3 regions of the Parabacteroides caeci genome follow, and region 3 is predicted to be linked to each of the others. Evidence: riboswitches for the same ligand, from Rfam matches in the RefSeq annotation. Region 3 holds a riboswitch; each other region holds the start of a gene.
The links. A riboswitch is a leader RNA that binds a small molecule or an ion and turns the genes downstream of it on or off. The one in region 3 is predicted to bind cobalamin.
Positions count from the first base shown of each region.

Region 1: linked by a shared signal. The riboswitch ahead of NBH15_RS17080 (RNA polymerase sigma-70 factor) and the one ahead of NBH15_RS05915 (TonB-dependent receptor plug domain-containing protein) in region 3 are both predicted to bind cobalamin.
Region 2: linked by a shared signal. The riboswitch ahead of NBH15_RS18840 (ABC transporter substrate-binding protein) and the one ahead of NBH15_RS05915 (TonB-dependent receptor plug domain-containing protein) in region 3 are both predicted to bind cobalamin.

Region 1 is NZ_JAMOKT010000035.1:34,991-37,263, reverse strand. It holds gene NBH15_RS17085 (PD-(D/E)XK nuclease domain-containing ATP-binding protein) at 1-507, shown strand, start outside; cobalamin riboswitch at 558-755, shown strand; gene NBH15_RS17080 (RNA polymerase sigma-70 factor) at 991-1,608, shown strand; gene NBH15_RS17075 (FecR family protein) at 1,683-2,273, shown strand, end outside.
Region 2 is NZ_JAMOKT010000041.1:31,277-33,549, reverse strand. It holds gene NBH15_RS18840 (ABC transporter substrate-binding protein) at 1-1,043, opposite strand, end outside; cobalamin riboswitch at 1,093-1,297, opposite strand; gene cobI (precorrin-2 C(20)-methyltransferase) at 1,363-2,061, shown strand; gene NBH15_RS18830 (hypothetical protein) at 2,139-2,273, opposite strand, start outside.
Region 3 is NZ_JAMOKT010000008.1:55,100-57,372, reverse strand. It holds gene atpD (F0F1 ATP synthase subunit beta) at 1-625, opposite strand, end outside; cobalamin riboswitch at 944-1,149, shown strand; gene NBH15_RS05915 (TonB-dependent receptor plug domain-containing protein) at 1,183-2,273, shown strand, end outside.

The DNA.
Region 1 (2,273 bases), on a different contig from region 3:
GAACTCACGGAACTTTATACGCTCGACATTCCCAATAAAGAGGTACGTATGGGGCTGATGAAAAGTTTGTTGCCCGGTTATCTTCACCAACATACCGCCGATGGTCTTACAACGGTTGCGCTTCTTTTCGAGGCGATAGCCGGAGAGCGGATGGACGATGCCCTTTGTTTATTGCAGACTTTCCTTTCCACGATCCCCAAATGCGATAATACCGATTATGAAGGGCATTACCAGTCTTTGCTATATACCATATTCAGTTTGCTTGGCATGTATGTGGATGTGGAAGTTCGTACCCCCCGTGGTCGTGTGGATATGGTGATGCGGACGAAAACGACGCTTTATGTCGTGGAGTTAAAGCTCGATAAAACGGCGGATGCAGCCATGAACCAGATAGATTTGCGGAATTATCCCGAACGTTTTGCTTTGTGCGGGTTGCCCGTCGTGAAAGTTGCCATCGGTTTCGACCGAGAGCGACATACTATCAGCGATTGGCAGATAAGGTTCTAATCACCCCAACAAGAAAATAAAGATTTTGTACAAATCTAGTAAAAATGTATTATATTTGCGACATGCATTGTTCCGGACCTGTATTCGCAGGAAAGGATTAAAAGGGAATCGGGTGAAAATCCCGGACAGTCCCGCTGCTGTAAGCTTCATAACGGATTGGGCAACACTAGTGCCACTGTTCTTCTTTGAATGGGAAGGCGCTCAAACCGGAAGTAAGTCAGAAGACCTGCAAGGCATATTCTTTCGACGGCTTCGAGGAAAGGCCGGATGAGAAAAACAAGACATCTGATGTCTTTCTATTCTTGTTCCATTCCCTGTTTGCCGTCTTTTAAGATCTGTTTTTAATTATTTTGCCATAATAATTAGGAAAAGAGGCATGGATCGCTTGACGGGATGAGCTCCGTCGGTGGTTCATGCTTTTATTTTTGTGATGAATAAAAGGTTAAAGATTGTGCGAGTATTGAAATAAAATATTTAAGTTTGTTGGCGGGTTTATTTAAATCTAAATTAATGGATGTAAAAAGAGAGACCATACTACGTATTAATAAGGGAGATACAAATGCTTTTAAGTTATTGTATGCGACCTATTATACCTATTTGTGCGCGATTGCAGTAAAGTATGTATATAAGCCGGAAATAGCAGAAGAGATTGTAAATGATGTTTTTTTGAATGTATGGAATAATCGGTCGTCATTAGTTTATCCCGTCAAAGCTTATTTGATACGTGCCGTTCAAAACCAGTGTTTGAGTTTTTACAGGAAAAAGCGCTTAGAAGAGGTGCCGGTCTCTGATATAAACGGCTATGTGATTGATGTTCATGAGCAATTGATCTGTTTAGAATCTTCACCTTTGGCTTGTTTGGAAAATAAAGAGTTAACCGATCTGATAAGTAGGGCTATCGACCAGTTGCCTGCGAAGTGTCGCGAAATTTTTATTCAACACCTTTATTATAATAAAACCTATGAAGAAATAGCCCGGATGAAAAATATTTCTTCCAGTACGGTCCGGGTACAAATTAAGCAAGGATTATCTAAGTTGAAAGTATTATTGGGGAATTTATATCCTGTTGTCTGCTTATTATTGGATATTTTTCAAAAATAATTCATTTTAGTATAAACGGATTATTGAAAAATGGCGTATCTATTTATGTAGATATGAATTTATTTGAAAATATTATGGATACAGAATATATACGTAAACTGATAATCGGCCACTTTTTGGGCAATTTGTCAGACACTGAAAAAAAAGAACTTTTCCAGTGGTTGCAGGTTGATAAAAAGAATCAGCAGTTGTTTTCGGAAATGTCGGACTGGTGGGCCATCTCCCATGTTCCTTATTTTTCTTCCCGGGTGGAGCTTGGTTTCCAGAAACATTTTGGTGAGTTGATGGCTAAAGAGGCGGGGGTTTCTTCAAAAAGAATATTCTTTATTCGTCCTTGGTTACAAATCGTTGCAACAGTAATGATCATGCTGGCTATAGGCGGTTTATCTTATTATGCAGGTGTATTGACGGATGAACAGGATTCGGAGATTATTCGTTTTCAGACCTCTGTACCATTGGGATCACGTTCGAAAGTAACTTTGGCCGATGGGTCGGTGGTTTGGCTGAATGCTGGTTCTTCTCTTTCCTATAATAAAGATTTTTCAGAAAAGTCTCGTGATGTTTACCTGACAGGGGAGGCATATTTTGAAGTAACCCCGGACTCTTTGAAACCATTTATAGTGAACTCTGACAATCTGAGTGTAAAAGTATTGGGAACGACTTTT
Region 2 (2,273 bases), on a different contig from region 3:
TTCTCCCGCATGTTACAATAGATGACGTCTTTCTCCCTGAACGCACGGAAATCGGCATAACGCGGGTCTTGCTCCTTCAGGGCCTCATAACTGTATGTACCGGGATAACTGTTCACGATACGCCAGTAATCGGCATCGTCAGCCTGGTTGTATATCGTTTCAAAATCGAGCGTGACACCACCGGAACGGTCGTCGTCCTTCAGGAAATAATCGGCACCGGCATCCTTGAAGAGTTGCGCTAGGAAGCTCTTCCCGCCTACCGCATACCAGTTTCCTCCGTGTATCTCGCCGCTGAAGACGATCGGACGTTTCTTCACCTGTCCTTCGGCTGTCAGCGCTTTCAGTTCATTGTAACGTTTTTCTATGGCGGAGAACTTATCGTTCGCCTCTTTCTCCATACCGAGCAGCAATCCGACGAACTTGATCCATTCCGCCTGTCCCAGCGGAGTCGTTTCCTTATATCCCAAGTGCGGTACCAAAGGGATACCGACATCTTTCATTGTCTCATATCCGCCCCGTTTGAAAGGAGAAATAAGAATCAAGTCAGGATTGATGCTCATGATCACTTCGTTATCAAAATTACCCTCGATACCGATCTTGGCTGTCTTTCCTTCTTTCAGCTGCTTATTGACAGTCTGGTTGAAAAGATGACGGGTACTGGTGATGCCGACCACTTTATCTTCCGCCCCTAGCTTGATGAAATTGGATAGCTGCAATGAAGTCATGCAAATGGCACTACGCACAGGGATCTCGATAACCGTATAATCCGCAGGGATACCTTCCGGCTTCGTTCCGCGCTCTACCAAGGCATATTGGAAACGGGTGCTTTCTTCATTCTGGGGATCTTGTATATCCATCAGGATATAACCGTCGGCATAGGACAGTTGAAAACCTTTGGCATATTGCGGCGTAATATGCGCCTCACGATCAGCAGATGCTGTCTGCTGTGCCGAAACACTCTCCTTCTCCTCCCGATTTTCCTTCGATACACACGACGTTGCCAGTAATGCAACCAGGCAACAACCTGCTAAATACTTGTTCATATTCATATTTGTTTTTATCCGACACAAACTGTCCAAACCCACGAGGACAACTGTTATGCTAAAAATGGCAGGTCTTCTGACTTACTTCCATCCCGAAAGCCTTCCCGATCACCTACGGATCAGTGGCAAAAGGTATTATCGGAATGTTACGAAGTTTCACAGCAGCGTGGACTGTCCGGGATTTCCACCCGGTTCCCTTTTAATCTGTCTCCATGAACAGGAGTTTTACAGAACCTATTTCGATCGCAAAAGTAATAAGAAGTTTGCAACTTTGCACTATTTTCAGCACATTTGCACCCCAAATAAAAACAAGAATAAAATGACTTACCCGATCAGTTTCGTATCATTAGGTCCCGGCGAACCGGAACTTATCACAGTGAAAGGTCTCCGACAACTTCAGAAAGCAGATATTATCTACTGCCCAGCCACCCGTAACAGGCAGGGTGAAATCCTCTCGCGTGCCGCCGATATCGTACGTGCACTGGAAATAAACGAAACTGTCATCCGCTGCTTCATGCTCCCCATGAGCAAAGACCGCACGGAAGCCTGGAAAGCCTACGACGCCCTCTACAACGAAGCCGCCGCAAACTATGCGGAAGGCAGACAGATCGTTATCGTAGCCGAAGGCGATGCCGGCTTCTATTCTTCCATCCAGTATATATATGACAAGTTTATAGAGACGGGAATCGACGTTCAGCGTATTGCCGGAATCCCCGCCTTCATCGCTGCCGGAGCACTGGCCGGCTTGCACATTGTCAAACAGGAAGAACAGATCGTCGTTATTCCCGGCACTCCTTCCGCGGAAGAATTATCTGAAAAGATAAATGCCGGATACGTGATCGTCATTATGAAACTGTCGCAATGCGTGGAAGCCGTACATGCATGTATCCGCAAGCATCCGCAGACACAATTCCATTATTTTGAAAATGTAGGAACGGATAAGGAATACTACACCTCCGACCGGCAAATCATCGCAGAGAAATCTTTCCCTTATTTCTCACTGATGATCATACAATAAAAAAAGGGTGTAGCAGAAGAAACTTTTGCTACACCCTCAACTTAAAAATTACTATCCCGATTATTGTATCGCAAAAACTATACGGATTCTATGATACCGTTCAGACGGTTCATATGGTAGCGAAGCGACTGGACAGATTCCCAGTTCTGATGCCCCGACTTGCACAACTCACGTGCACTCACTAATACTCCTGAAATGTGACTGCTGATCTC
Region 3 (2,273 bases):
GGATTACATTCGACTGTATCATTTCGCGCAGCAGGTCGTTACCTTCACGGGTACGTTCACCCACGCCGGCGAAAACAGAAAAACCGTTATTCTTTTTGGCAATGTTATTGATCAGTTCCATGATAAGAACCGTCTTTCCGACTCCGGCGCCACCGAACAATCCGATTTTACCTCCTTTGGAATAGGGTTCCAGCAGGTCGATCACCTTGATACCGGTGTAGAGCACCTCTTTGCTAGTTGTCAGATCTTCAAACTTCGGCGGCTCACGATGGATAGGGAGAGCTCCTTTTTTATCCAGCATTTTCATCCCGTCGATCGGATCGCCTGTCACGTTCATCAAACGCCCCTTTACCTGATCGCCGACCGGCATGGTAATGGGCGAACCGCATGATACGGCTTCCATTCCTCGTTGCAGTCCGTCTGTCGTATCCATAGCGACTGTACGGACTGTGTTTTCCCCAATGTGCTGCTGAACTTCCACGATCAGTATTTTCCCATTAGGACGGGTTATCTCCATGGCGTCATGAATGCGGGGTAGCACTATTTTCTCTTCTTTTTCATTATCGAAGTGAATATCCACGACTGGACCGATAACCTGCGAAACATAACCTTTTGTTTCTCCCATACAATTCTTTTTAAACCTCGTCAATATATTTTTTCAACCGTGCAATATTACGAAAACAACCTGTCGGAAACCCGAACATATTACTTTTTTGGCTTTTTTGCATTTAGTTAAACTTTAAACTAATTTTGTAGTCATTCTGAAATGAACCAATTGTTTTGTGATATGGAACAATTTGAGGAAAAATTATGCTGTTTTTGAAGAATAAGGGTTGGTATTTTGTGTGCGGAGTGGTTTGGGGGATGGTGGTATGATCTGTTAAATTATATTGCCAAAAGTAGTATTTTAAATTATCAGGCATAGTAATTGATATTATTTGTACTTTTGTCACCGGATTATGGTGTAACGGTCTGGCTTTCGCCGGCCGTTAGTAATAGGGAATCCGGTGCAAATCCGGAACTGTACCCGTAGCTGTAAGTTCTGTAACCCCGGCAAATCTTGTTGCCACTGAGGATTTTAGGATCCTTGGGAAGGCGGCCGATCATGGGAGAACAAGTCAGAAAACCTGCCATTATTCTATTATATAATGCCTCGGGTAAGGTGTTGATGGAACTTGATATATGCGTACATTATTTATTATAGTATTTATATGCCTGGCAGGCATATTTCTGTGCGTGCCTGTTCTGCACGCACAGCAGATCGATACGACTGTTTATCACCAGCTGAAAGGTGTTGAGGTCGTGGAAAAGGCGCGTCCTTCCACAACCCGCGAGGCTACACCTTTACAAGTGATGGACCGTTCGGGTATCGAACGGCTCGGCATACAGGATTTGTCGGAGGCAGTCAAACGTTTCTCCGGTGCTACCGTGAAAGATTACGGTGGGATAGGGGGGCTGAAGACGGTTTCAGTCCGTAGCCTGGGAGCACAACATACGGCTGTCAGTTATGACGGCGTAACGATCACGGATGCCCAGAGCGGGCAGGTGGATATCAGCCGCTTCTCGTTGGATAATGTGGAGATGATCTCGCTGTCGATCGGGCAATCGGATGATATTTTCCAGACGGCACGGATGTATGCGTCGGCAGGGGCGTTGAGTGTGAAGACACGTAAACCTGTATTCGATGGAAAACCGATGAATCTTCAGGCGAAAGTCAAAGGAGGTTCTTTTGGTTTGTTCAACCCGATGCTTCGTTATGAACAGAAGATAAGTAACCGCTTTTCCGCTTCTTTGCATGCCGACTGGCTAAGTGCAAAAGGGGAATACCCTTTTACTTTGGTAAACGGAGATGTTGTAACGGAAGAAAAAAGGAAGAACAGCGATATTCAGGCACTTCGCCTGGAAGGTAATCTGTATGGCGACTTGGGTAAGGCGGGAGCATTGACCGGTAAGGTCTATTATTACGATTCCGAACGCGGACTCCCCGGTTCGGTGATATTATATAGCAGCAGTAACCGGGAACGCTTGTGGAACAATAATTTCTTTACCCAGTTGCAGTATTCCAACAAATTAACGGACAATTTATCTTTGCAGGCACATGCTAAGTATAATTACTCTTTCAGCAAATACCGTGATGTAAGTAATAAATACTCAGGAGGTAAGCAAGAGGATTTGAATACCCAGGAAGAGTATTACGGTTCGGTAGGCGTACTTTATTCACCCTGGAAGAATTTCTCAACCTCTCTTACGACTGATTTAGCCCATAATATGCT